Regions from separate parts of the Rhizobium pantanalense genome, predicted to be linked through region 2. Evidence: riboswitches for the same ligand, from Rfam matches in the RefSeq annotation. Region 2 holds a riboswitch; each other region holds the start of a gene.
What was found. A riboswitch is a leader RNA that binds a small molecule or an ion and turns the genes downstream of it on or off. The one in region 2 is predicted to bind cobalamin.
Positions count from the first base shown of each region.

Region 1: another riboswitch for cobalamin. It lies ahead of nrdH (glutaredoxin-like protein NrdH); the one in region 2 lies ahead of cobU (bifunctional adenosylcobinamide kinase/adenosylcobinamide-phosphate guanylyltransferase).
Region 3: another riboswitch for cobalamin. It lies ahead of PH558_RS15995 (aromatic ring-hydroxylating oxygenase subunit alpha); the one in region 2 lies ahead of cobU (bifunctional adenosylcobinamide kinase/adenosylcobinamide-phosphate guanylyltransferase).

Region 1 is NZ_JAQJCH010000015.1:133,761-143,570, reverse strand. It holds gene PH558_RS30125 (ABC transporter substrate-binding protein) at 1-560, opposite strand, end outside; gene PH558_RS30120 (LacI family DNA-binding transcriptional regulator) at 585-1,598, opposite strand; gene PH558_RS30115 (acyltransferase family protein) at 1,859-3,004, shown strand; gene PH558_RS30110 (hypothetical protein) at 3,214-4,452, opposite strand; cobalamin riboswitch at 4,613-4,830, shown strand; gene nrdH (glutaredoxin-like protein NrdH) at 5,080-5,301, shown strand; gene nrdI (class Ib ribonucleoside-diphosphate reductase assembly flavoprotein NrdI) at 5,313-5,708, shown strand; gene nrdE (class 1b ribonucleoside-diphosphate reductase subunit alpha) at 5,717-7,906, shown strand; gene nrdF (class 1b ribonucleoside-diphosphate reductase subunit beta) at 7,924-8,898, shown strand; gene PH558_RS30085 (HU family DNA-binding protein) at 9,061-9,339, opposite strand; gene PH558_RS30080 (hypothetical protein) at 9,694-9,810, shown strand, end outside.
Region 2 is NZ_JAQJCH010000001.1:1,060,169-1,069,978, reverse strand. It holds gene PH558_RS05075 (helix-turn-helix domain-containing protein) at 1-160, shown strand, start outside; gene cobO (cob(I)yrinic acid a,c-diamide adenosyltransferase) at 175-819, opposite strand; gene PH558_RS05065 (dimethylsulfonioproprionate lyase family protein) at 816-1,415, opposite strand; gene cobN (cobaltochelatase subunit CobN) at 1,412-5,392, opposite strand; gene cobW (cobalamin biosynthesis protein CobW) at 5,635-6,684, opposite strand; gene cobU (bifunctional adenosylcobinamide kinase/adenosylcobinamide-phosphate guanylyltransferase) at 6,690-7,214, opposite strand; cobalamin riboswitch at 7,356-7,753, opposite strand; gene PH558_RS05045 (chloride channel protein) at 7,934-9,730, shown strand; gene PH558_RS05040 (cobyric acid synthase) at 9,727-9,810, opposite strand, start outside.
Region 3 is NZ_JAQJCH010000006.1:23,055-32,864, forward strand. It holds gene PH558_RS15980 (FAD-binding oxidoreductase) at 1-1,240, opposite strand, end outside; gene PH558_RS15985 (L-threonylcarbamoyladenylate synthase) at 1,274-2,248, opposite strand; gene PH558_RS15990 (DUF6656 family protein) at 2,308-2,925, opposite strand; cobalamin riboswitch at 3,275-3,479, shown strand; gene PH558_RS15995 (aromatic ring-hydroxylating oxygenase subunit alpha) at 3,576-4,820, shown strand; gene PH558_RS16000 (FAD-binding oxidoreductase) at 4,823-5,911, shown strand; gene PH558_RS16005 (glycoside hydrolase family 25 protein) at 5,957-6,967, opposite strand; gene PH558_RS16010 (BA14K family protein) at 7,215-7,682, shown strand; gene PH558_RS16015 (transporter) at 7,752-8,753, opposite strand; gene PH558_RS16020 (acyl-CoA dehydrogenase family protein) at 9,041-9,810, shown strand, end outside.

The DNA of each region.
Region 1 (9,810 bases), on a different contig from region 2:
CCGGCACCGAATGGGGTCAGGCCCTTGGCCTTCATCTCGTCGGCAAGCGCCTCGAAATCTGATATCGTCGTTGGGACCTTCCATTTGTTCTGTTCGAACAAGGTCTTGTTGTAGAAGAGGCCGAGCGTTTCGTATGTCTTCGCGAGCGCGTAGAGCTTGCCATTGTAGCGGCCGAGATCGAGGAAGAGCGGCAGCAGACGCTCGTCCCATCCGTATTTCTTGGCGTAGTCGTCAAGCGGCATAAGCTGACCGGCCTGTGCCATTGCCGCGACATAACTCGGGCCGGCCGTGAAGACGACATCGGGGCCGGTGCCGGCCAGCATCGCGACGCGCAGCTGCTTGTCGAGATCCGAGCCGCGGAAGTCGATGCTCAGGAGGTCTTCGGGATGTGCCGCATTGAACGGGTCGATCAGAATGTTCTTGAGGTTATCTTGGTTCTCTGGCGAAGCGGATTCGTACCAGAAGGATATGGGCTTTTGATCCGCCGCGAATGCGAAGCGGGACATAAGCGGCGGGGCAGCCAGGCCGAAGCCGGCTTTCAAAACTGTACGTCTGTGCATCGGTTTTCTCCTCCCGATTTGATTTTATTCGTTGCGCGTCGAACCCCTGACGATGAGATCGAAAGGCATTTCAACAGCGGTTCCAGCACCGGTTTTCTGTCCGCGAAGGCGATCCATCAGCGTCTGCGCGGCACGTTCTCCCATTTTCCATTGAAATTGCGCGACCGTCGTCAGCGTCGGGGTGACGAGCTTGGCGGCGGAAATATCGTCGAAACCGACGACGGCGATATCCTCGGGAATGCGGATGCCGTGCTCGCGCAGCGACTGCATTACCCCGATCGCCATCAGGTCGTTTGCGGCAAAGATGGCGGTCGGTCTGAAATCGCCGCCGAGGATGCTCTCGGCCGCGCGGACGCCGCCCATCTCGGAAAATTCGTCATCAATGACGACGTGATCGGGATGGCCGAGTTTTGAGAGCGCCGTACGATAACCCTCGATACGATGGGCCTGCGGACCGCCGCGACCGGCGACGAGCGCGATGCGCTTGTGACCGAGGCGCAGCAGATATTCCGTCACCGTCTGCGCCGCCGCCCTGCTGTCGACATAGATGTCGTCGATCGGAATTTCGCCACCGCGCTTCTTGGATGATTCAATTCTCACTATGGGAACGCCGGCCTCGACCAAGGGATTGAAATCCTTGGCCTTCAGCGTGAAGAAGACGCCGACCACGCCATCGACACGGCCCTGTCGGGCCCAATCGAGAAAATGACGCTCGCGCTCGGGCGTCCCGTCCGTGTTGACCGTGATCACATCGTAGTTCTGGCCGTCGGCGATCGACTGAATGCCGCGAATCAAAGACGGATAGAACGGATTGGTGATGTCGGGCACGATGCAGGCGATGGTCATCGTGCGGCTCGTCTTGAGCGCTTGCGCAAAACGGTTTGGTACGTAGCCGAGGTCCTTTGCCGCCTTGGTGATGCGCTCCCATGTCTCCGCCGGTATGGATGCTCCGCCGCCGCTCAGCACCATGGAAACGGTGGCCTGCGAGACCCCCGCAGCCCTTGCGACATCCTTTTGCGTTGCTCGTCCGTTTGTCATCGCTCGCGTACTTATACGTATTAGTTATACGTATCAATAAAAGTTCGCTGGCTGAGTGTCAAGCGTCCCGTCGGGCTCTGCCCATCCTTTTGGCGGAGAGACTGCCGTGCTTGGGAAAGGTGCCGTTTTTCGATATGGGCGTTCGCCTCAGGGTGCTCTGGCCTGCTCGGCCAAGCTTCAGGGAGGCTTGCGGCCCAACGGGAAATTTTGAGTAGTTCACTACATAATCAATTAATGGTTGAAATCTAAAATGCGAAAATATGGAGAGACCATCACGTCGGCATGATCTGGATTTTGTCAGGGTGGCAGCATTTTTGCTGCTGATCGTCTACCACGTTAGCCTGATTTATAATTCGAGAAATTTCATGCTGAAGGCACCGGACAGTTCTCCCGCCTTCGATATAATCCATTTGTTGACGCATCCGTGGCGAATGACGCTGTTGTTTTTCATCTCCGGCGCCGTGACTGGCATGCTGCTTGTGAAGCGTCCTCCAGGCGCATTGAGAAGTGCGCGGACAAGACAATTATTGCTGCCTTTTCTGGCGGGCATGGCGTTTCTGATTCCCCCACAGATATATGTATTTTTGAACGCCGAGATGGGAGTGCATATCAGCCTTTTGGAGGTCTTCTGGAATTATCTGACCTTGACTCCGGTTTCCTTGCCGAGCGGTGAGCAGACGCTGCTCGCCGGCATGCAGCATCTTTGGTATCTCCTATATCTGTGGAGCTATACCGTGATCATCACGCTCGCGGTGGCGGTGTGGCCATCGTTGTTGTCCTATATTGGAGATCGGCTTGCCCCTTGGCTTACGGGCAAATGGGTACTAATAGCGCCCGCCTTGCTGTTCATTTTCCTTCGGCTCGTTTTGAGACCAATTTTCCCCCCGTCACTGGAGTTTTTGACTGATTGGTATAGCCATGCCGTTTATATGGCTGCGTTCGTGATGGGAGCTGTGATGGCAACGCGTGACGATTGCTGGGATGCTATTGTCAACATGCGGAGACCGGCGTTGATTCTGACGGTCGCTTGCGCGGTGGCTTTGGTATGCCTGTTTCCCAGCCTGCCATCCAGTGATCCAGAAATGTGGCGGCTGTCTGTCGGGAGAATACTTGGTGGTACGTTCCAATGGTGCGCGATCGTCGCCGTTCTCGGCTATGCCAGGATTTGGTGCCGATCGGAAAACGCCGTGATCCGCTATCTCAACAGGGCGGTTCTCACCTACTATGTTCTCCACCAGACTGTTATGTTGCTGATCGCCTACGGATTGGATCGTATGGGGCTCTTGTCCGCCGTGTCGTTTATCCCAATTGCGGTTGCCACTTTGGCAATCTGCGCTGTGGTTTACGAACTGAAGCTTCGTCTGGAGAGTGCCGCGAACGCAAAGTTGCGTCCGCACGCTGCCTGATATCAAGGGCTGTTTGGCAAGCCGGGCTCTTATCGATCGCCAAGTGTCGAGAGCCGGCCCGGACAGCCGGCTTCCGTTGCGATGATCTGCAGTTGGTGATCGATGGCATCGCGCTTAAACATAGCGCTCCAAAAAGGCGACGGCAGTCAGATACTGGCTACGAACGATCGATGATCTGAAGCGGATCACAACCTCTACACCTCAGGCTCTCAATGTACTGCGCCCGATCCGCCGGCCGCAACGATCGCAAAGGGTTGTCCCTCGACGGGAATGCTGCGGACTTCCTTCAGTGATTGGTTATCGACCATACGCACGAGGCTGTGGCGCGGATCGGTAATGGCGATGAGATTGCCGGCGATCGCCAGACGAGGCCTCGGGTCGCGCCAGTGACCGTCCTTGCTGTAAGGTTCGGTAACGGTCTCGGATTTCACGATCGCGCCTTTCACGACATCAAGAAGATGCAGATTGCCGTCCTCCGTGAGAATGTAGCCGATCTGCGGCTTTGCCGGATCGAGTATGAAATCGACCCGTCGTGTCGGCAGTTCGATCAGCTTGTAGGGTTGGTCAGAATTGTCCGAATCGATCAATACGACCTTCTGCTCACCATAATTGCCGAGGAAGAATTGCATGGACGTGCCGCCGAGCAATGTCGAGACCTTGCCCTTTGGCAGGGAGGAGCCATAGGCGAGCATCTCGACCTTTGGGCCGTCGATACCGCCGGGGCGAGCGATCAGGACACCTTCCTCGCAGCCGAAGGCAACCAGCCGGGCGGAAGTCGCTTCCCCATGAAGCCCTGTGCAGCGCTTGATATCGCCGACCTGCTCTCCCTTTCGGTCCAGCACGCGCAAGCCGAGGCGCGGCGGCAATTCGCCTTCCTTGACAGGCGCCTCAATGTTCGGCACCGACACGAGAAGATGGTTGTCCATCGGAACGGCAACGCCGTGGTGGGCGGCGATGGTCCGGAATGAACGAATATCCGCTTTGCCTTCGGCAAGGCCACTTTCGGACAGGAGGTCGAACTTGTCGTCGCGGTCATAGAAGATCGCGACATCGTTGCCGTGGGTCACCACGTGCCCAGGCTTTTCGCCCTTGATCGATGCTGGAAGCAATTTCGGATCGGAAAGCTCGATATCGCGATGTTCGCCGTGGTCGGAGAGGGATATGCCGGTTGCTATCGCGTGGACCACATTCTTTTCGCCTTGCACGGCAAATATGGTGCGGCCGGACTGACTGAGAGACAGGGAGGCATAGCCGTCAAGATCGAACCGGCCGATTTCCTCGCCGCTCGAGGCATCGATCGCACGGACGATAGGCAGGCTGTGATCGGCGACGAATAGTCGCCAGCTTTCCATCCCCTTTTCGTCGTCGGCAAACGACGGCAAGGGAAGCAGCAAGGCGCAAGCCAAGGATGAGGCTGCAAGGAAGGTACCAGAGCTTGTGTTTGGCATGGAGAGCCCTTTATGTAATAACATTACATATGCAACGTAAAGAAGTGACGATGCATCTGTCCAGCCCCCTGTGCACGCGTCAGGCGAGATTGTCGGAGTTCATCAACATCGAAATTGGCTTGACGCCATCGAAGCAGTTGACGCAATTTTAACCGAAGATACTATATCTAGTGTTCGAGGTTCTTCTGATTCGCAAGGATTGGAGGCTAAGACGGGAATCCGGTCGGCGAACATGATGATCGCTAAGCCGGAGCTGCCCCCGCAACTGTGAGCGGTGAGCATTCGTTTGATGACGTCACTGAGACCTCGTGTCTTGGGAAGGCAGGACGAATGTTATGACCCGCGAGCCAGGAGACCTGCCTTGAGCATTGACGTCCACGGGCGGGGTGTTCGGCTGGCGAGCGATGATCCATGCGGCATGATGGCCGCCGTCGCTTCCTCGAAGATCCCGCATGAACAACTTCGGGGTGAAGTGCATGTTCCTGAGTATCCATAGTCGCCCGCGCGAGTGACGGCCGCTTAAATGCGTCCAGCCGCCGGCTAGGTTTGCCTCCACTTTTCACCCGCCGAGCGGGCATCATCCGATGCCCGAGCGATTTTCCGTGCCCATCCATACGAGGATATCTCATGAGCATCACCGTCTATAGCAAGCCCGCCTGCGTCCAGTGCACAGCCACGACTCGTGCGCTTGATCGCCAAGGCATCGACTACACTATCGTCGACGTATCGACCGATGCCGCCGCCTATGAGCTGGTGCAGGGTCTCGGCTATCGCCAGGTTCCGGTTGTCGTCGCCGGCGAACTGCATTGGGCTGGCTTCCGTCCCGACATGATCAGCGCTCTCGCTTAGGGAGCCGGGCGGTGGGCGAGATCGTCTATTTCTCCAGCCGGTCGGAAAATACCCATCGCTTCGTTGTCAAGCTCGCATTGCCGGCTGCTCGTATCCCGCTTGCCGTGGGAGATGAGTTTTGTGCGACCTCGCCCTATGTCCTGATCGTCCCGACCTATTGCGGCGACGGTGGCAAGGGGGCCGTGCCCAAGCAGGTGATCCGCTTCCTCAACGATGCGGGCAACCGTTCGAACATCCGCGGGGTCATCGCCGCGGGCAACAGCAACTTCGGCGCGACCTACGGGATCGCCGGCGACATCATCTCTGCCAAATGCCAGGTGCCGTATCTCTATCGGTTCGAACTTCTGGGCACGGATGAGGATGTCGCCAATGTCAGACAGGGATTGGAACGATTTTGGATACGCTAAGCTCTTCTTTGTCGCGGGACGCGGGCGAAAAACCGCAGAGCACTTTTTCTGCTACCACGAATGATCGGCCAGCCAAGGCCGCGGAACCAGCATTGGATTATCACGCACTGAACGCCATGCTGAACCTCTATGACGAGCACGGAAAGATCCAGCTCGACAAGGACCGCCTGGCGGCCAAGCAGTACTTCCTGCAGCACGTCAACCAGAACACGGTCTTCTTCCATAACCTGAGGGAAAAACTCGATTATCTAGTGACGGAAGGCTACTACGAGCAGGAGGTGCTGGATCAGTATTCCTTCAATTTCGTGCGCGATCTCTTCGACCACGCTTATGCGAAGAAATTCCGTTTTCCGACCTTCCTCGGCGCCTTCAAATACTACACCAGCTACACGCTGAAGACCTTCGATGGAAAGCGCTATCTTGAGCGTTATGAAGACCGTATCTGCATGGTCGCACTGACGCTGGCGCAGGGCAGCGAGCAGATTGCGCGCGATCTGGTGGACGAGATTATCTCCGGCCGCTTCCAGCCGGCAACACCGACCTTCCTCAATGCCGGCAAGAAGCAGCGCGGAGAGCTGGTCTCCTGCTTCCTGCTGCGTGTCGAAGACAATATGGAATCGATCGGCCGCGCCATTAACTCGGCTCTGCAGCTTTCGAAACGCGGCGGAGGCGTGGCGCTATCGCTCACCAACATCCGTGAGGCCGGCGCACCCATCAAGCATATCGAGAACCAGTCGTCCGGCATCATTCCCGTCATGAAGCTGCTGGAAGACTCCTTCTCCTACGCCAACCAGCTTGGCGCGCGGCAAGGGGCGGGCGCCGTCTACCTGAACGCTCACCATCCCGACATCATGCGCTTCCTCGATACCAAACGCGAAAATGCCGACGAGAAGATCCGCATCAAGACACTGTCGCTCGGCGTGGTCATTCCGGACATTACTTTCGAGCTCGCGAAGAACAACGAGGATATGTACCTATTCTCGCCCTATGACGTGGAGCGCGTCTATGGCGTGCCGCTCACCGAGATTTCGGTGACGGAGAAGTATCGCGAGATGGTGGCCGACAGCCGCATCCGCAAAAAGAAGATCAAGGCGCGCGAATTCTTCCAGGTGATCGCCGAAATCCAGTTCGAGAGCGGCTATCCCTACATCATGTTCGAGGATACGGTGAACCGCGCCAATCCGGTTGCCGGCCGCATCACCATGAGCAATCTCTGCTCGGAAATCTTGCAGGTCAGCGAAGCCAGCGCATACAACGATGACCTGTCCTACAAGCATATGGGCAAGGACATCTCCTGCAATCTCGGTTCTCTGAATATTGCTGCAGCAATGGACAGCCCGGATTTCGGCAAGACGATCGAAATGTCGATCCGTGCGCTGACGGCTGTTTCCGACATGAGCCATATCTCCTCCGTACCCTCGATCGAAAAGGGTAATGACGAAAGCCATGCGATCGGCCTCGGTCAGATGAACCTGCACGGTTATCTCGCCCGCGAGCGCATTTTCTACGGCTCGGAAGAAGGCGTCGATTTCACCAATATCTATTTCTACACAGTGACCTACCACGCCATTCGCGCCTCGAACCTGCTTGCGGTCGAGCGCGGCCAGAGCTTCAAGGGCTTCGAGAATTCGAAATACGCTTCCGGCGAATATTTTGACAAATATACTGAGCAGGAATGGAGGCCAGTGACCGAGCGCGTCGCGGAAATCTTCGAAAAGGCGGGTATTGCCATCCCCACGCAGGAAGATTGGCAGAATCTGAGAAAAGCTGTCATGGAGGGCGGGCTCTATAACCAGAACCTGCAGGCCGTGCCGCCGACGGGCTCAATCTCCTACATCAACCACTCGACCTCCTCGATCCACCCGATCGTCTCCAAGATCGAGATTCGCAAGGAAGGCAAGATCGGCCGCGTCTATTATCCGGCCGCCTTCATGACGAACGACAATCTCGATTACTATCAGGACGCCTACGAGATTGGGCCTGAAAAGATCATCGACACCTACGCCGCGGCCACCCAGCATGTCGACCAGGGCCTGTCGCTGACGCTGTTCTTCCGCGACACCGCAACCACGCGCGATATCAACAAGGCGCAAATCTACGCCTGGAAGAAGGGCATCAAGACCATCTACTATATCCGGCTTCGCCAGATGGCGCTCGAAGGCACGCAGGTTCAGGGCTGCGTTTCCTGCACGCTCTGAACCTTTGAGGGACGACAATGAACATGCAATTCAAGCCGGCAAACCGCGTTCGCGCCATCAACTGGAACCGCATCGAGGACGACAAGGATCTCGAAGTCTGGAATCGCCTGACCGGGAATTTCTGGCTGCCGGAAAAGGTGCCCTTGTCGAACGACATTCAATCCTGGGCGACACTCAAGCCTGAGGAGCAGCAGCTCACCATCCGGGTCTTCACCGGCCTGACGCTGCTCGACACGATCCAGAACGGCGTCGGCGCCGTCAAGCTGATGGCCGATGCCGCCACCCCGCATGAAGAAGCGGTGCTGTCGAACATCTCATTCATGGAGGCGGTGCACGCGCGCTCTTATTCGTCGATCTTCTCGACGCTCTGCCTGACGCCCGATGTCGACGATGCCTATCGCTGGTCGGAAGAGAACGAGTTCCTGCAGAAGAAATCGACGCTGATCATGGAGCAGTATTCTTCCGGAGATCCCCTACGGAAAAAGGTCGCCAGCGTCTTCCTTGAAAGCTTTCTATTTTATTCCGGCTTCTATCTGCCGATGTTCTGGTCGAGCCGCGCCAAGCTCACCAACACCGCCGACATGATCCGTCTCATTATCCGTGATGAAGCCGTGCATGGCTATTACATCGGCTACAAGTTCCAGCGCGGGCTTGAGCGGCTTTCGGAAGAGTGCAGGCAGGAGATCAAGGATTTCGCCTTCGATCTGCTGCTGGAGCTTTATGACAATGAAGCCAAGTACACCGAAGCGCTCTATGACGGCGTCGGTCTGACCGAGGACGTCAAGAAGTTCCTGCATTACAACGCCAACAAGGCACTGATGAATCTCGGCTATGAGGCGCTCTTCCCCGCGGAAGCCTGCAAGGTCAATCCGGCCATCCTTTCGGCGCTGTCTCCGAATGCGGATGAGAACCACGACTTCTTCTCCGGCTCCGGCTCGTCCTATGTGATCGGCAAGGCCGTTGCGACGGAGGATGAGGACTGGAATTTCTGAGGATCGAGCTTGGCGCAGCTCAGGCGGTTCGAGCCGTCGCCTTGGAAACGGTGCCCTGACGGCAGCCGTCGCTGAGCGGCGCTCGCCTCCGCTTGGAAACACAAACGGCCGGCTCTAACAAATAGAGCCGGCCGTTGAACTGTCGGATCCTGACGATCCGGATTACTTGTTCAGCGCATCCTTCAACGCCTTGGCCGGCGTGAAGGCGAGCTTCTTCGATGCGGCAACCTTGATGGTTGCGCCCGTTCCCGGATTGCGTGCTTCGCGCGCCGGCGTATCCTTGACTTTGAACTTGCCAAAGCCCGGGATCGAGGTTTCGGCGCCGGATGTTGCGGCTCCGGTAATGGCTGCAAAGACGGCTTCGACAATCGCCTTGCTCTGGACTTTGGTAAGCTTGTGGTCTGCAGCGATCTTGTCTGCGATTTCATTGGTGGTGGTCATGAGGCTTCCCCCGCATTGATGACGCTGGAATCATTTCCATTGCCGATGTCCATTGTCACCTGGAGTCGGGGTCGGAAAGGCCGAGAATGCCTGTATTTCCACAGGTTCCGACGCATCGGGGCCATTTCGAACGCTTTCCGCAGGCGTTTTTCCAGTCAATGGCTCGGTTGGGCGGCCGATGGGAGAGCGCTCCATGATACCCGCAGACGCCTGCGAATCTGCGGGAAGGGCCGGAATCAGAGCTCCGGCACTCTCTTCGCCATCCGGATGCGAGCGGTGACGAATTCATTGAAACTGGCCTTTTGCCTGATAGGTCTATAGAGGCTCGGCTGTGATCAACGGATGGAACGGACAATGGAACACGAGATCAAGATAGACAACCGCGGTGATTTCGGGCTTTGGGCTATCGAGGTCGCAAAGCAGATCATCAGCGATGAGGGCTTTGAATTGGCAAGAGCCGCACGGGACGGC
Region 2 (9,810 bases):
CGAACTTGTCACCGAGGCGGGCCAACTCTCCTTCATCTCGACCACGACAGTCTTCGGAACACCCGTCGACGTCACGCTCTCGGAACTAGCGATCGAATCCTTCTTTCCCGCAAACCCACAGACAGCGGAAGCGCTGAAGGCGATGCTGCCGGGCAGCTAAACGCCCGCAAGCGATCAGAACTCGACGCCCGGCTGCCCTTTGATGCCGGAGCGGAAAGGATGCTTGATCAATTCCATCTCAGTCACGAGATCGGCAATCTCGATCAGCTCTTCCTTGGCGTTGCGACCGGTCAGAACCACATGAGTCATGTAGGGCTTCTCGTTCTTGAGGAACTCCAGCACGTCGTTGATGTCGAGATAGTCGTAACGAAGCGCGATGTTGATCTCATCAAGCAGCACCATGGAATTGCGCTCGTCGCGGATCAGCTCCTTGGCCTTTTCCCATGCGGCCGAGGCCGCCGCCACATCGCGGGCGCGGTCCTGCGTCTCCCATGTGAAGCCCTCACCCATGGTATGGAACTGGCAGAGATCGGAGAAATGCTTCTCGATCAGATCGCGCTCACCGGTCCACATGGCGCCCTTGATGAACTGCACGACGGCACTCGGCTTTCCATGAGCAATATGGCGGAAGATCATGCCAAAAGCGGAGGAAGACTTTCCCTTGCCCTTACCTGTGTGAACGATGATCAGACCCTTCTCGTCGGTCTTGGTCGCCATGATCTTATCGCGCGCGGCCTTCTTCTTGGCCATCTTGTCGGCGTGGCGGGCATCGTCGTTCTTCGGCGCGCCCGTACCGGTTTCGGCCAATTCGTCGCTCATTGCATTCTCCCTGATATGATCGATTTCTGTGCCAGCGGGCCACCACGCCAAAGATAGAGCGCGACGAGCGGCTGGTCTTCCGTGCGCATCGCGTGGCGGATATTCGAGGGGTGATGGATGATCTCGCCTGACCAGCGCGGCAGGAATGGCTGCGCGTCCTTGCTCCAGAGCGAGCCGTCGGTCAGGGGGATATAGATCTCCTCCGCCTCGTGATGATGGTCCGGATAATGCACATTGGGACCAAGCAGCAGAAAGCCGCCGGCCATCTCCTCGCTCGCAAAATGGCCGCGCGTGCCGAACAGCTCGACCCAGCCATATCGCTGCAGAAAGTCTGCGCCGAAATCTGTGATGCTGTAGGTCTGGGCCCAATGCAGCTCGTTCGCGGCTTGAAAGAGCCTGTCGAACAGCACGCCTTCTGCACCCTCCCCCAACCGATCATGCTTCCGAAGATAATCGACGACGGGCAAGCCGTGCGTCGCAAGCGAGCGCGGTTGCGCCGGCCAGTCAAAGCCTTCCACGAAATGCTGCAGCATCAGATCGCTGCGCGACAGCACGTAATCCCGAAAACCAACCAGAAGCTCGTCGATCGCACTCATTCCGCCGCGTCCTTACCCTTATCCAGGCTTTCCAGATCGAACCGCGCCGAATTGCTTCTCGGCGTCCAGAGCTGGCGATCGATCGCCTCAAGCAGACGTTCGCGCATGTCCCGAAGTGCTGCCGGATTCTTCTCCGCCATGAAATCGCGCACGCCCTGATCGGCGACGAAGGCCTGATAGACGGCCTCGAAATGATGATTGCGCACAGCACCCGTCGTCGCGGCAAAGGCAAAGAGATAGTCGACGGTTGCCGCGATCTCGAAGGCGCCCTTGTAGCCGTGGCGCATGATACCCTCGATCCACTTGGGATTGACGACGCGCCCGCGCACCACACGGCCGATCTCCTCTTCGAGCGAGCGGATCACAGGCTTCTCCGGCCTCGAATGATCGTTGTGGTAGATCGAGGGACGCGCACCGCCGAGCTGCTCGGCCGCCGCCGCCATGCCGCCCTCGAACTGATAATAATCGTCGCTGTCGAGCAAATCGTGCTCGCGATTGTCCTGGTTCTGCACGACCGCCTGGATCGAACGCAACCGCTCCTCGAAGACGCCCCGTTCGGCTCTTCCTTCTTCGCCGGCACCATAGGCATAACTGCCCCAGACGAGATAGGCCTCGGCCAAATCGGCACGCCGCTCCCATCCCTTCTCGTCGATGAGCGCCTGCAGACCGGCACCGTAGGCTCCGGGCTTGGAGCCGAAGATGCGATAGCCGGCCCTGCGGCTAGCGGAGACCGTATCGAGGCCGGCGGCTTCGAGCCGCGCGATCTCGTCCCGCATGCGCGCCGCAATGGGATTATCCGCAGCATCTTCATCAAGCATGCCGACGGCACGGATTGCCTTGTCGAACAAGGCGATCTGCTCGGGAAAGGCGTCGCGGAAAAAACCTGAGATACGCAACGTGACATCGACACGCGGCCGCCGGAGCATGGCAGGCGGGATGATCTCGTAGCCGGTGACGCGGCGCGAGGTCATGTCCCAGACGGGCTTGACGCCGATCAGCGCCAGCGCCTGCGCGATATCGTCGCCACCCGTGCGCATGTTCGACGTGCCCCAGGCTGTCAGGCCGAAGGAAACGGGCCATTCGCCGTGATCCTGAACATAGCGGCGGATGAGCAATTCGGCCGATTTCTTGCCAAGCTCATAGGCAGCCGGCGTCGGAACCGCACGGCTGTCGACCGAATAAAAATTCCGCCCCGTTGGCAATACATCCGGCCGGCCACGTGTCGGTGCGCCGGAGGGGCCGGGCGGAACGAAGCGGCCGTCGAGGCCTTTGAGCAGAGCTGCGATTTCCGCATCGCCGCAGGCGAGGATGGACGGCTGAAGCTCTGCGGCAATCTCGTCAAGAACCATGCGGGTATTGGGCCAGTTCTCCGGGCAGGCAGTTTCGCCATTCACGAGTTCTGCGGCCAGGAGTTCGATGCGCTCGACAGTATCGCCCTGAGTGCGCCAGGAGGCTCCCGAGACATCTTGGAGGATTGTGGGGCGCGGCCCAGTCCATTCGGCGGCCATGTCGCAATCCAAAGGATCGAATGGCTTGTTCGGAGAGATACCCCCCTCTGTCAGCTTCGCTGAAATCTCCCCCACAAGGGGGGAGATTGGTGGGAGTATGCCGTCCGTCTCTCCTGATGCATCACCAACCGCATCAACGGGTTCGATAGTCATTTGAGGCGATGTTGTGCCGCGAGCAACCAATCTCCCCCCTTGTGGGGGAGATGTCGCGAAGGCGACAGAGGGGGGTATCGCACCCTCCACGCCCGCGAACGCATCCCGCGCAATCGCCCGCTGCAAACTCTGATCGCCACCCTCGCCCACTCCGCGCGGCACCCTTGCCAGCGCCACCGTCAAATCGGTCAGCAGCCGTCCAGCAGGAGAAACGCCGAAGATGTGCAACCCGTCGCGGATCTGCATTTCCTTGAGGTCGCAGAGATAGGCATCAAGCTTGCGCAAGGCCTCGTCTTCACCCTCACCCTTGGCGATGCCCGCATCCTGATCCAGCCCGATATCGGCGACGAGATCAAGGATTTGCTTGCGGAGCAGACGGATGCGGCGCGGATCGCCGCCCGAGGCCTCGTAATATTCGTCGACCAGCGCCTCCAGATCTTTCAGCGGACCATAGCTCTCTGCCCGCGTCAGCGGCGGCGTCAGGTGGTCGATGATGACGGCGCTTGTGCGGCGCTTGGCCTGCGTGCCCTCGCCGGGATCGTTGACGATGAAGGGATAGAGGTTCGGCAGCGGCCCGAGAATGGCTTCCGGATAGCAGCTTTCCGACAGCGCCAGCGCCTTGCCCGGCAGCCATTCGAGATTACCGTGCTTGCCCATGTGGATGACCGCATGCGCATCGAAGGAACGGCGAAGGAAGGCATAGAAGGCGAGATAGCCGTGCGGCGGCACGAGATCGGGAGAGTGGTAGCTCTCCTTCGGATCGATATTGTAGCCTCGGGCCGGCTGGATACCAACGAGCACATCGCCGAAGCGGGCGAACGGCAGGGCAAAGCCGTCACCAATCGCGTAAGGGTCCGCCGCCGGCTCGCCCCAGCGCGCCATGATTTCATCCTGAATCTGTTTGGGAAGCGACGAGAATAAATCCCTGTAGTCGCTGAAGGAAAGCCTCTCGCGGACGACGCGGCCATCGTGCCCCGAATTTGTCGGCCCTTCCGCCAGATGCCGCATCAGCGCATCGCCATCGGCAGGCAGATCGGCAACGCCGTAACCCGCCGCCCTCATTGCCCTCAGCACTTCGATCGTGCCAGCCGGCGTATCGAGCCCGACGCCATTGCCCAGGCGCCCATCGCGATTAGGATAGTTCGCCATAACAAGCGCGACGCGGCGATCGCCGGGCGGCGTATTACGCAGCCGCGCCCAATTGGCAGCGAGCCGCGCCGTATAGCGCATGCGATCCTCGAGCGGTTCGCTCGCGACGATATTGGCCTCGACCCGCTCGTCATAACGGGCAGCCGCCTTGAACGACACGGCGCGGGCGAGAACACGGCCATCGACCTCGGGCAGCGCCACGTTCATGCCGAGATCGCGCGCCGAAAGCCCCTGCGAGGATGCCTTCCACGCCTCTTTCGATGAAGCCGAGAAGATGGCCTGCAGAACGACGGCATCGCCCGTTTCCAGCACCGTCGCCTGGCGATCCGCGCCAGGCGCCGAAACGGCAAAGCCCGTCGCGTTGATGACCACGCCCGGCTTCAGCTCGGTAAAGACACTTTCGAGAATGCCGACGGATACGGCATCCTTGAGACTATAGGCAAAGACCGGCAGCGGCCGCATGCCCTCGGCAATGAGCGCCTCTATCATGGCTTCGACGGGCCTGGTTTCACCGCTCTGTACGAGGGCGCGGTAGAAAGAAATTGCGACCGTCGGAGGTTCGAGCCCCTCCGGGACCACCACCCCCAAATTGGAAACTCTCCGCCACTCCTCGACACCGATCACGCCGCGGCTCGGCCACCATATGCCGGCCTTCATCAGGGGCACTGCTGGCATCGGCTTCTCTGCGCCCGAGAGCATCGCCTCGGCGTAGGCAAGAAACGCCCGCGAATTCGTCTCTCCGCCCTCGATCAGATAGGACCAGAGGGCATTGAGATCGTCGAGCGCGACGTTGGAGAATGGTGTCAGCCCGGGATCGGGCTTCGAATCGCCCGGCAACACCGCGATAAGGGCCTCCTGACGCACCGCACAGGCATGCAGCGCCTCCAGCGCATAATGGAAGTAACTCGCCCCTCCCAGCGCCCGCACGATGATGAGCTTCGCATGCCGCGCCGTCCTGTCGATATAGGTATCGACGGACATCGGATGCTTGAGGCTCATCAGGCTTGCAAGCCGAAGGGAACGATCGCCCTCACCATGCGCTGTGGCAATCGCCGCAAGCTCGGTATCGGCAGCCGACAGAAAGAGGATATCGCCGGGCGACTGCCCGAGATCGATCGCCTCCTCGCCGTCGCTGATCGTTCCCTTTTGAGCCAGGAGGAGATGCATCAGACCTTAGAGTATGCGGCGGCATACCCCCCTCTGTCCCTTCGGGACATCTCCCCCACAAGGGGGAAGATTATTTGGCGCCATGCCTCACCCCATCGACCATCCGAAGCGACTAAAACCTCGGTAGTCAGCCGTTTCGCAAAAACGTAGTCGCGAGTTCCCAATCTCTCCCCTTGTGGGGGAGATGTCGCGAAAGGTCCGATGGACACGGGGGGTATCGCACGGCAAAGACACGACATCGATTAGACCAATGCCTCGATTGCCTTGCGAACGATCGCCGCGTCCATCTCATGCAGGCCGATCACCACGAGCCGGGTCGCGCGCGCTTCACCCGGCGTCCAGGCGCGATCGAAATAGGTATCGATGCGGCTGCCGACGGCCTGAAGCTGCAGGCGCATGGGCTTGCCGGGGACATCGACGAAGCCCTTGAGGCGCAGCACATCATGCTCCGCAATCACGCGCTTCAGCGCATCGACGAAGGCGGCCGGATCGGCAATCGGGCCGAGTTCCACGACGAAGCTGTCGAATTCGTCATGGTCATGCGGCGTGCCGTCCTCATGCTCCAGTTCATGATGGGATTTGCGGTTGACGATATCGTCTTCCGTGCCGATGCCGAGGCCGAGCAGGACGGCAGCGGGCACGTCACCATTCTTCGCCTCGATGATTGTCGGCTTGCGGGCGGTGCGCGAGGCGACCTCGGCGCGCACACGGCCGAGTCCGTCGACGTCGATCAGGTCGGTCTTGTTGAGCACGATCAGATCGGCACAGGTCAGCTGATCTTCGAACAGTTCCTCGATCGGGCTTTCGTGGTCCAGCGAGTCGTCCTCGACGCGGGCAGCCTCGACAGCGTCGTGATCGTCGGCAAAGCGGCCGGCGGCAACGGCGGCGCTGTCGACGACGGTGATGACGCCGTCCACGGTCACGTGGGTGCGGATATCGGGCCAGTTGAAGGCAGCGACCAGCGGCTGCGGCAGAGCAAGGCCCGAGGTCTCGATGACGATATGATCCGGGCGCGCATCACGCTCCAAAAGCTTCGTCATGGTGGGAATGAAATCGTCGGCGACGGTGCAGCAGATGCAGCCATTGGTCAGCTCGATGATATCGTCCTCGGTGCAGTTCTCCGCGCCGCAGCCCTTCAGCACGTCGCCGTCGACGCCGAGGTCGCCGAACTCGTTGATGATCAGAGCGATCTTCTTGCCACCGGCATTCTGCAGGAGGTTGCGGATCATCGTCGTCTTGCCGGCTCCCAGGAAGCCGGTGATGACGGTGGCGGGAATCTTTTCCTGGTTCATATGGATCAGCCCTTCATTTTCAGCGGCAAGCCCGCTGCGATAAAATAAACTTCGGCACTTGCCGCAGCGACCATCTGGTGCAGGCGGCCGGCATGGTCGCGAAATTCGCGCGCCATGCGATTTTCCGGCACGATTCCCAGGCCAACCTCGTTGGAGACGAGAACGAGCCTTGATCGCGCAGTTGGTAGAAATGCAGTGAGAGCGGCAAATTCCGCCGCCATGTCACGCTCGGCCATCATCAGATTGGTCACCCAGAGCGTCAGGCAGTCGATAAGCACCGCCCGCCCCTCCGCGTCGACAGCGGCAAGCTGCCCGACGAGATCGATCGGCTCCTCATGCGTCTGCCAGAGATCGCCGCGATCGGCACGATGTTGGGCGATGCGCTCGCGCATCTCATCGTCCCACGCCTGCCCCGTCGCCACATAGTGACGTTCGAGACCGGTGTCCGAAACCAGAGATTCAGCAAACCTGGATTTGCCGGAACGCGCGCCGCCAAGGACGAAGACCGCTTGGGAAATAGAAGCCGACATGCGTTATGCCCACTCCCAAGCAAAAGCGAGGGTCGGCAGCACGTCGCTGGAACCGGGAAACAGGCGCCCATACGCCGAAAACTCGTCTTGCGCCATGACAACCTCCGTGCTGGCAGCGGAACTCGCGTCCCAAAACAGGCTCTGCGCCCGGCACGCATGGCAGGTCTCCTGGCTCGCGGATAAGACGCCGCGACGGGGGCGGACCGAAACGGTCGCCCCCGATCGTGCGCCAGCGGATCCTTCTCGCCTTCCCGGCAATGCATCATGAAAAGGCGGACGATTCGTAGAATAAGAGGCGTCCAGCCCCGGTTGATCATGATGCCACACCAGTGGCTTTTTCGATTTGAGCCTCCCCCGCCCCGTTCGCCCCATGCGAACTATCGACAGAATCGGCTTCAAACCGAACGAAAGACCCTGACCGCTCTACAGTCGCGGGGTCGGCTGTGATGAGAACGCCCGGATTGGGTCCGCCCCTTCACATTCCCTTTTCATCCCATGCGGCAGATCGCCGCTCAGGAACCATTCGTTATGCCGCAATGATTAGGCTTTCACTTAGTTCAAGTCAATCAAGGGCATGGATGCGACCTGCGCCATCCTGATTGCGAAATCGGTTGAAAATTCGCATGAAATCAGCGGCTTTTTTGCCGTATTTCTTTGATGTTAGGAGTTTATAGAGGGTAAGCCCTCACATTCGAGCAAAAACGTATCGTCCGCTTCCAATGCTACAGAAATTCCAACCGCGACGTCTCGGCGTCTTCTCGGTCCTATTCGATCTCGGTCGCTTCAGGGCATTGCTGCGTCGTGGCGAGCTGGGACTTGTTTTTGCCGGCGCCCTGGTGGGAATAGCGTCCGGCTGTGCCGTTACCGCGATGAGCTATATCTCGCGCAAACTTCACAGCGTCATCTACGGCATAACCGACTACGAACGCTTGAGTTCGGCGGCGATGGCAATTCAGGACAAATCCGTATTGTTCATTGCACCGATCGCAGGGGGCATCATTCTCGGCATATTGCTCTACATATTATCGCGCACGCGCAAGAAACCGATGGTCGACCCGATCGAGGCCAATGCGCTACATGGCGGTCGCATGTCGCTGACCGACAGCATCATCGTCGCCGTGCAGAACCTGATCTCCAATGGATTCGGCGCGTCTGTCGGGCTTGAAGCAGGTTACACACAGCTCGCGGCCGGCATTGCCTCCAAATTCGGCTATAAGATGCAGATGCGCCGCGCGGACCTGCGCATGCTCGTCGGATGCGGCGCGGCCGGCGCTATTGCCGCAGCATTCAATGCGCCGCTCACCGGCGCCTTCTACGCCTTCGAGCTCATTATCGGCAGCTATTCGATCGTGACCCTCACACCCGTCGTCGTTTCGGCGCTCATATCAACCATGATAGCAAGACTGCTCGCCGGCGACGATTTTGCCATCGATATCGATCATTTCGGGGCGATCGTTCCGGCGGATTATCTTCCAGCCATCCTGCTTGGTGCCTTCTGCGCCGGTATCGGCATCCTGATCATGCAGGGCGTCGCCTGGGTCGAAGAATTGGCACGCAAGAGTTCCATCGCGCCGCCGTTCCGGCCCGCGCTCGGCGGCCTGGTCGTCGGAACACTGGCGTTGATTTCGCCGCAGGTCCTGTCTGCCGGCCATGGCGCGCTGCATCTCAATCTGTCTACGGACGTGACGCTGGGCGCCTTGGCGGGTCTATTCCTGCTGAAATCGCTCGCCTCCGCAATATCGATCGGCTCCGGCTTCAGAGGCGGCCTCTTCTTCGCCTCGCTGTTCATGGGCGCGCTGCTCGGCAAGATCTTCGCCTATTGCGCACCCTATTTCGATCATGCCACGCTGACGCCGGCCGTCTATGCCGTCGTCGGCATGAGCTCGCTTGCTGTTGCCATCATCGGCGGCCCGCTGACCATGACCTTCCTGGCGCTTGAAATCACCGGGGACTTTCCGATCACCGCCCTGGTGCTGGCCGCCGTCATCACCTCGTCGCTCGTGGTGCGCACGACCTTCGGCTACTCCTTCGCCACATGGCGCTTCCACCTACGCGGCGAGAGCATCCGCAGCGCCCATGACGTCGGCTGGATCCGCAATCTCACGGTCGCTCGCATGATGCGCCCCGACGTGCATACGGGCAGTATCGACATGAGCATCGAAGAATTCCGCAAGAATTTTCCGATCGGCTCGGCCCAGCGCGTCATCCTGATCGACAAGAACGAGAAATATTCCGGAATGGTTCTCGTGCCCGACGTCTATGCGAGCCCGATCGAAAAAGACGACGAGGAACACGGTCTTTCCGATTTCATCCGGCTCCGCAACGAATTCCTGCAGCCGCAGATGAACGCCAAGCAGGCAGCCGCCATGTTTGAGCAGACCAAGAGCGAAGCGCTCGTTGTGGTCAACGATTTGATCGAGCGCAAGGTCATCGGTCTACTGACGGAGAGCTATACGCTGCGCCGCTACAGCGAAGAGCTCGACCGCCGCCGCCGGGAAGTGTCAGGCGAACTCTAACTGACCAGGCTGTCAAGCCAGGCGGGATCGAGCACAGCTTCCAGCTCTGCCGCAACTTCGTCCAGAGCCGCGTCGACGCT
Region 3 (9,810 bases), on a different contig from region 2:
TCTCGCGCCAGCGGCCGATGAACTCGGTCTTGTCGGCGCCGACGGGTTGCGAGATGTTGTAGTGGATATTGCCGTCGCCCATATGGCCGAAGGCGCAGACGCGTGCGCCCGGCATGGCAGCGATAACCGCCTTTTCGGCTTCCGCCATGAATTGCGGGATTTGCGCGACCGGCACGGAAACATCGTGCTTGATCGAGCCACCTTCCGGTTTCTGGGCGTCTGACATGCTCTCGCGCATATGCCAGATGGCCTTCTGCTGTGCTTCCGAGCTGGCGATGGTTGCATCCTGGACGAGACCGTCTTCGTAGCCCTTTTCCAGCAGTGTCGTCATCATCCGCTCGGCCGTTTCGGCCGAATCCGAGGTGGAGATGTCGATCAGCACATACCAGGGATGCACCGTCTCCAGCGGGTCGCGCACGCCCGGAATATGTCGCGTGGTGAATTCGACGCCGATGCGCGGCATCAGCTCGAAGCCGGTCAGCGCCGTGCCGCAGAGGCGGGAGGCATTCTTGAACAGGGTCAGCGCATCATCGACCGATTGCAGGCCGGCAAAGGCGACCTGATGGCCGAGTGGCTGTGGAAAGAGTTTTAGCACCGCGCCGGTGATGACGCCGAGCGTGCCTTCCGCGCCGATGAAGAGATCGCGCAGATCGTAGCCGGTATTGTCCTTCTTCAGGCGGCGCAATCCGTTCCAGATCTCGCCCGTGGGCAGCACGACTTCGAGGCCGAGGCAGAGCTGGCGCATATTGCCATAGGCAAGAACCGCCGTACCGCCGGCATTGGTGGAAAGATTGCCGGCAATACGGCAGGAGCCTTCGGAACCAAGCGAAAGCGGAAACATGCGGCCATGCTCGGCCGCTGCCTTGTGAACATCCGCCAGAATGCAGCCGCCGTCGACGATCATGGTATTGCTGACCGGATCGATATCGCGCACGCGGCTCATGCGCTCCAGCGACAGGATGATGTCCGAGCAGCCCTCGCGCGGCGTCTGGCCGCCAACAAGGCCGGTATTGCCGGTCTGCGGAACGATAGCCGTCCCGGTCTCACTGGCAAGCTTGAGGATCGCCGAAACCTCTTCCACCGAGCCGGGCTTCAGCAGCATGGGCGAGGCGCCGTGATAGAGTCCGCGGTTTTCCACCAGATGCGGCGCAATTTCCGCAGGGTCCCGCACGGCATGTTTTTCGCCGACGATGGCGGCGAAGCGATCGAGAAGGTCGGAAGAGGGGGCGGAGCTGCTCATGGCGTGTCCTTTGCCTGATGATGTCGGGCTGATTTATTCTCTGGGCGCGGCGGCGCGGCGCAGCCGGTCGTTGATGGCCTCCCCGAGGCCCTCGTCGGGAATATGCGAAAAGGCGATCGTGGCCGCACCGGTGGCATCGGCGCGCTTCATGAAGTCGAAGAGGTTTGCGGCGGCTTCGGAAAGATCGCCGGCAGCGCTCAGATCCAGCACGGCAATAGCCTTTTCGATGCCCGGAATATCTGGCGTCCCGAAGCGGATCAGCGCTTCGTTCGGGGAAACCTCAGTCGCGTCGAGCCGCACGGCTGCACCCGGTGCATAATGCGAAGCCATCATCCCCGGTGCCTCGATGGCAGCGGAAGCCTTCTTCTTGCGCTTCAGCGCCTTGCCGGCCACACGCTCGATCTCGCTTGCCGCCAGCCCGCCGGGCCGCAGCAGGCGCATCTCGCCATCCTCGACCTTGACGATGGTCGACTCCACGCCGACGACCGAGGCGCCGGCATCGAGGATGAGCGTGATCCGTTCCCCGAGATCGTCACTTACGTGATCGGCGCTGGTGGCACTGATCTTGCCCGAAGTATTGGCACTCGGCGCGGCAAGCGGACGGCCGAAGGCGCGGATCAGCTCGCCTGCAAAGCCTTGCGGCACGCGGATGCCGACCGTGTCGAGCCCGGCGGTTGCCAGCGGATGGATGCCGCTGTCGGGTCTCAGCGGCAGCACCAGCGTCAGCGGGCCGGGCCAGAAGGCTTCCGCCAATTTACGGGAGATGGGGTCGAAGACCGCATAGCGTTCGGCCATGGCGAGATCGCTCATATGGCAGATCAGCGGATTGAAGCGCGGCCGCCCCTTCGTCTCGTAGATCCGGGTAATGGCGGCAGGATTGGTGGCATCGGCGGCAAGGCCGTAGACCGTCTCCGTCGGCAGCCCGATCGGCAGACCCTCGGCGAGAGTCGCTGTCGCCACTTCTATTGCCGTTTGCGGATGTTCGAGAATGTCTATGTGTCGAGCCATGGCCTGCCTGCTTGCAGTTCAGGCCGTTTCTTATGCCCTTCGAGTCTTCGGATCAATCGTCAAAGCTGGCGAATGATATCGCGAAGCTGCTCGTTGCGCGCGCCGAGGAGAAGAACATTGCGGATGGCGATCTGCGGGTCGTGGGTGTGGAACAGCACGCCATTACCTCTGACGTCGCGGTTGATCGTCAGCTTCTTGTCTTCGGCTTGCCTGTCCGGATGGATCGCGACCGCGAAATACATTCGCGAATATTTGAGGCTGATGTCCTCGAAGAAATTCTCTTCCTGGCCGATCCGAGCAAAGAAGTTGGCGATGTAGAAGGCCCAGTTCACCTGCTCATATTGAGCGAATTGCGTCCTCGCGGCAGTGACATGGCAATAGCCGAGATGCGGCGTGTCCTTCAGCGTGTGGTGAAAGATGAGCTTCGGAAAGCGGATGGACTTGTGAAAGCTGTTGAGCCGGTCATGGGTCTTTTCGCCGGCATCCCTGAGCTTCTGTGCCGTGCGCACAGCCACCTGCTCGTGGGTAAGGTATTCCCGCTCTTCCGGCAGCCAGTGTAGTCTGTTGCGGTTGATGCGGCCGGTGCGCAGGAATTCTGTGTATCCCGTCGTCGATACCGCTGGCGCCGGTTCGGGCTCGGCGGGCTTCCCAGCGTCGAAATATCTGAGTTTGGCCATGCCGGATCTCGCTATAAAACTCTTCGGAGGACATGATGGATTACGGAGCTTGAGCCGAGCTTAATCGCGCCTGAGCGAAAACTCTCGCTACCGACTCTGCAGGCGCTTTCCGCCACGCACTTATTCTCCTGAATAGCGGCCGTTCGCGGGCTTGTCGCAATCAGAATAAAGCGTCATTGGCAGAATGCAAATGCGATGCTCAGGCCACCTCTCGCGCGGGCGAGTAAATGATTGAATCACCTTCCAATATTCTCACGACATGCAACCGTCCAGACGTCCCGTATCGCCTGTCGTCAATTTCGGAGCCGATGTCGCATTGCAGCGCAGCGGCTGGCGGAGCCGGGAGCTATGATGCCATCAATCTCAAGGTGCCGTCTGCTAGGGAGACGGAGAATTGGGAAGCCGGTCAAAATCCGGCGCTGCCCCCGCAACGGTGGTGGAGTGAGGCATGGCGGATAAAGCCACTGGGTCGGATCGACCTGGGAAGGTGCCATGGGGCTCTGGAAACAGCGCCGCTCCAGAGCCCGGAAACCAGCCTTGGGCACATAGGTTTACTGACCGCGGCGGGTGGTCGGGACATTGCTTTTGGCCGCTCCCAATCGGCCGCGCATGTCCTTTGCCCGCCTCCTGGTACTGCTAAGGATAGGCAAATGGACATCGGCAGCAAAGTTCTGCGGCAACTGAAGAACCACCGGACGGGTTTCAGCCTTGAGCAACCGTTCTACACCGATCCGGATTACTTCAAGCTCGATATGGAGACGATCTACTATCGCGACTGGCTGTTCATCGGCCATGATTGCGAAGTGCCGCGCGCGGGCAATTATTTCACCGTCCAGATCGGCGATTATCCCGTCGTGATCGTTCGCGGCCGCGATCAGGTCATCCGCGCCTTCCACAATAGCTGTCGCCATCGCGGCTCGCGTGTCTGCACCACTGAGCGCGGCTCCTCGGCAAAGCTCGTCTGCCCCTATCACCAGTGGACCTACGAGCTCGACGGCTCGCTGCTCTTCGCCCGCCAGATGGCGGAGGATTTCGACAAGAGCCAATATTCGCTGAAGCCGGTTCACTGCGAAAGCGTCGGCGGCTACATCTTCATCTGCCTCGCGCAGAACGTTCCCGATTTCGCCCCGGTTCGCGCCACGATCGAGCCCTACATGGCACCGCACCGCATCAGCGAAGCCAAGGTCGCCTTCCAGAGCACCATCATCGAAAAGGGCAACTGGAAGCTCGTCTGGGAAAATAACCGCGAATGCTACCATTGCGCGGCCAATCACCCCGAGCTTTGCCGCACCTTCCCGGAAGCGCCGACCGTCACCGGCGTGCAAGGCGCGATGAATGACCCCGTCATCGCCGAACACTGGCAGCGCTGCGAAGCCGCCGGCCTGCCGAGCGAGTTCAAGATCTCGCCGGATGGCCAGTTCCGCGCCGCGCGCATGCCGCTGATCGAAGGGGCCGAAAGCTACACCATGTCGGGCCAGAACGCCGTCAGGCGGCCGCTCTCATCCGACGTGACGATCAACGGCATCGGCACCATGCTGCTGTTCCACTATCCGACGACGTGGAACCACATGCTCGGCGACCACGCGATTTCCTTCCGTGTCCTGCCGATCAGCGCCGAGGAAACCGCCGTGACCACGAAGTGGCTCGTCCATAAGGATGCCGTCGAAGGTGTCGACTATAATCTGGAAGAGCTGACCCACGTCTGGACCGAAACCAACGATCAGGACCGCCGCATCGTCGAGGAAAATGCCTTCGGCATCCGCTCGCCGGCCTATGAGCCCGGTCCCTATTCGGAAATCCACGAAGGTGGCGTCATGCAGTTCGTCGAATGGTACACGACGTTCATGATCAACCGGCTGCAGGGCGACCAAGCCAAGCTGTCGGCGGTTGCCTGAGCATGAACATGACCGTCTCCCTTCCGCATCGCCACCTCGATCAGATGCAGCCCTGGAATGACAGGCAGCATGTGCTCGAATGCCTCTCGGCAACGCCCGAAGCGCCCGACGTGATGACCTTCACGTTCCGCTCCGACAAGGACAACTGGTTCCGCTATCTGCCGGGCCAGTTCGTGACGCTGGAGCTGCCGACGGCTCCGGAGCCGGTCATGCGCACCTATACGCTGTCGTCGACGCCGTCGCGGCCCTTCTCGGTCGCCGTGACGGTGAAGGCGCAGAAGGACAGCATCGGCACGCGCTGGATGTTCGAGAACCTGAAGCCGGGCATGCGCATCAAGGCGTTCGGCCCGCTCGGCGACTTCAGCCATATCCGTCATCCCGGCGAGAAATACCTCTTCATCTCTGCCGGCTCCGGCATCACGCCGATGATGTCGATGACGCGCTACATGTCCGATATCGCACCGCTGTCTGATATCACCTTCGTCAACTGCTCGCGCGGCCCGGCCGATATCATTTTCCGCTCGGAGCTCGAATATCTCGCGCGCTTCATGCCGAACCTCAATCTCGGCTTCATCGTCGAAGGCTGCGGCCGGACGGATCTCTGGTCGGGGTTGAAGGGCCGCATCGACAAGGCGAAGATCGGTTTGCTGGCGCCGGATTTCATGGATCGGACGATCTTCTGCTGCGGCCCGGAAGTCTTCATGGATGCCGTGCGCTCCATGCTGGAAGCCCATGGCTTCGACATGTCGCGCTACCATCAGGAAAGCTTCCAGCCGGCCAATGCGGCAACGCCGCTTGCGGAGGTTTCCGATGATGCATCGGGCGAGGCCGCGACGACGATCCGCTTCACCATGGCTGGCAAGGATGTCGTCTGCGCGGCGGGGCAGACCGTGCTTCAGGCGGCGCGCGGTGCCGGCGTGCGCATCGGTGCGGCCTGCGAATCCGGCCTCTGCGGCACATGCCGGGTGTTGAAGCTTTCGGGCGAAGTCGAGATGAGCCACAATGGCGGCATTCTCGATGACGAGATCGACGAGGGCTATATCCTCGCCTGCTGTTCGCGCCCGAAGACGGACGTCCAGGTCGAGGCCTAGAGCCGGACGACTTTAGGTCTATTCGACCTAAAGTCTAAATCCGCTCTAGAAATCCTGGTAATTCAGTTCGTTGATCTCGACCGGCTTCGATTGCGGCGTTGACGCCGTGACGACCGGGTCGATATCGGCCATGAGCGAGACGAGCGTCTGGCGCGGCCCGCTGCACATCTGTGCGAGCGCGATCGTCAGGTCCGGCGCGGGCAGCGGCTTGGCCGGAAGGAGATCGCCCTGCGGCCAGATCTTGGCGAGCTGAATTTTCGTCATCGGCACGACATTGACATCGATATCGGTGAGCGTGCCCGGCACGCGATAGGGGCAGCTTTTCTCCGAGCAATTGTCTGAAGAAGCGAACTGCCAAATGGCATAATTGTCCCAGTTGCCGAGTGGAAAAGTGCCTTTGACATCAGGCTTGTAGCGTGCATACCACAAGGGCAGCCGCGACAGCAGCGGATAGGTGCCCCGGTGGTCGGCTATGTATCGCGCCGTGTTGTGATTGACGTAGAGAATGGGGTAGCGCCCGGTCCTGACCTTGATGTGGGCGACATAGATCTGCGCATCGTCGAGTGACATGAACTGCGTCGTGTCCATGCCGTCGATATCGAGCACCATCAGCTCATCCGGCTGTGGATCGGCATAATCGAGAAAATGATTGGCCTGGTCGATCGGATTGCCGGGCCGCCCCAGATGATAGGCGCCCCATAACAGACCATTCGCCTTTGCCAGCATGCGGCGCGTTTGAAAGAGCTCACGGCTGACTGCGTATTTGCGCCACATCGTCCTGCAATGGGCCACCGTATCGCCGCCGTGATCGCCGGTGCAGCTGAAGCTTTCGGGCAATCCGTCGGAGGCCTTGGAGATGAAGCCGGCTATCCGTTTGTCCTGCAGAAACGCGTTCCAGTTGATGGTGTTCAGCTCGTAAGCATCGACAATCAGGGCGTTTTTCGGATCGCCCCAGGGCGGGCTTTCGCCGGCCGAAGGCTTGGAGACCGGCCCCATCAGGGCCAGGATCGTCAGCAAGCCGTAAATGAGGAGGTTACTCTTTCGGTATCCTTTCATGAAATAATAGTAAGGATTGCTGGTTAATCTTGGGTTAAGAAAGCAATCACTATAAATTCATCGTGGAGCCCCTCGTAACTCCTTAAATCGGTAGGGATTTGAGGAACTAAATAACGCGCTGCCGCGTTCTTTGTCGTCTATTCGGATATGCGACGAAGCAGGCAGCGAAACCTTGCTCGGGAAGCATTCCCGACATGAAACGCCTACAGACTTGAGTGCCAAGTCGAACCAGGGAATGGAGATGAAAATGCTTGGTTTCCGTGCAAAAATCGCGACAGTCGCCGTAACGGCTGCCGTTGCCCTGACGAGCTTCACACCGTCTTTCGCCATGCAGATGCCCGCCGCGCCGATCGTAAGGCAGTCCGCGCCCGCCCAGGCCGCGCCTGGCAATGTCGAACAGGTTCAATGGCGTCACGGCGGCTATTATCGCCGTGGCTGGTATGGAGGCTATCGCGGCTATCCGGGCTATCGTCGCGGTTATCGCTATTATGACGGCTATTGGTTCCCGCTGGCAGCGTTCGGCGCCGGTGCTCTCGTGGGCGGCGCGATCGCCAGCCAGCCGCGCTATTACGCGCCGGCTCCGGCTCCGAGTGCCGGCATCAATCCACGCCACGTCGCCTGGTGCGAGTCGCGCTATCGCTCCTATCGCGCTTACGACAATACGTTCCAGCCGAATTCCGGCCCGCGCCGTCAGTGCTATTCGCCGTATTTCTAAGCGGTAATTTCAGAACGACAAATGCCAGCCGTCCGGTTTCTCGCCGGGCGGCTTTTTCATACTTTGACGTCAGAGAATATTGACCCGCCTGAGCAGCCACCATGCCAGCAGCATGGAGGCGATGATGAACCCCACCGCATATCCGGTGCCGCTTGCGCCGCCCGCCAGCGGCAGGCCCGATGTGTTCATGCCGAAGAAGCCGGTCACCAATGTCGGGGGCAGCAGAAAAGCGGTCATGATCGACAGGATATAGAGATGCCGATTGATCTCGGAGGCAAGCTTCGAATCGATCTCTTCGTGCAGCAGCCTGGCCCGTTCCTGCAGCGCATAGACGTCGTGCTCGACCGCTTCTAGGCGCCCCGTCAGCCGGCCGGCGACATCCTCGAAGCCGAGCGGCATCTCCTCGTCGTCGGAGGCAGCGGCGTGGCGCATCAGCGAAAGAACGGTCCGCAAATGGCGATGCAGGCGCACGATGGTCCTGCGGATGGGCGGCAGCTTGGCACGCTCGTCGCGCGACGTATTGCCGTGGACGAAATCCTCGATGCCATTCAGCTCTTCGCTGATTTCGATGACGACGGAGATCAGGGTTCGTTGGAACTCGACGACGATCAGCTCGAAAATATCAACGGGATTGGAAAACCGTGCGGCGTTTTTTTCGATCAGCACCCGGGTCCGGTCCAGGCTGCGCAGCGGCTGCAGCCGGGTTGTTATCAGCAGGCGATCAGTCAGTGCGAAATGCAGCCAGCCGATGTCGTGGGTGTTGTGGGCAAAGTCGCGCTGGAAGTCGACCAATGTGCCGAAAAGCATCTGCTCGTCGACCGTAATCGTTGCATGTGTCTCATGCGTGGTCAGCGCTATGCGGGCGGCTTCGTTCAGCCCCGGCGCATCCTCGAGGAAGGCCGGCACCCGGGCATCCACAAGATTGAGATGCAGCCAGAGAAAGCCGTCGTCGCCGAACAGCCTCGAACGATCGGTATCGTCAGGCAGGCGCTCCGGCTTGGTTTCGCCGGGACGGAGGCGGTATGCCCAGATAAAGCCTGGTATGGTGTTGGCTGACGTGAGCGTGTTCATGGGGGCATCGTTCGCATTGTCTGAACAGTTGCCTTAGTCTTCGTTCATGACGATTGTTTATGCAAGTCGCTGCTTGGGCGGAATAATCGCGGATGTAGGCGGCGATGTCACGGCCGCTCGGCGCGCGTAAGACGCATGTCACGTTCGGGTTCGCGAGATGATGGAATCGATGCTTCTTGCAATTTGAGAAAATTGACGTTTACGTAAAAATAAACTAGCTATAGCCACAAATGGCCGACGGTCCGGAGAGGCGGGTCATTGCCAGTATCGATCCGGAGGAAATCATCATGTACAAGGCGCCTGTCGAAGAAATCGCGTTCACGCTGAAATATGTCGCCGGCATGGAGCGCGCCATGGAAGAGGGCGTTCTTGGCGATCTCAGCACCGATCTTGTCGATGCCATCCTGTCGGAAGCCGGGCGTTTCGCCGGCGACGAGGTGGAGCCGCTTGCCGAGAATGGCGACAAACAAGGCGCGAGGCTGGCGGATGGCAAGGTGGTTCTTCCCGATGGCTGGGAGAAGCTCTACCGCGACTGGATCGCTGGTGGCTGGAATGGCCTGACCGCGCCCGAGGAGTTCGGTGGGCAGGGTCTGCCGCACATGCTGAATATCGCGACGCTGGAAATGTGGAATTCCGCTTCGATGGCCTTCGGCCTCGCCCCGACGCTGACCATGGGGGCGGTCGAAGCGTTACGGGCTCACGGCAGCGAAGACCTCATGAAGACATATCTGGCAAAGCTCGTCTCGGGCGAGTGGACGGGCACCATGAACCTGACGGAGCCGCATGCGGGTTCCGATGTCGGCGCTCTGCGCTCCCGCGCCGAACGCCGCGATGACGGCACCTATCGCATCTTTGGCCAGAAAATTTTCATCACCTGGGGCGATCACGAAGCGACCGAGAACATCATCCATCTCGTTCTCGCCCGCCTTCCGGATGCGCCGGCCGGCACGCGCGGCATTTCGCTGTTTCTCGTGCCGAAATTCCTTGTGAATGAGGATGGCTCGCTCGGCGGCCGCAACGATCTTTTCGTGCATTCGCTGGAACATAAGCTCGGCAT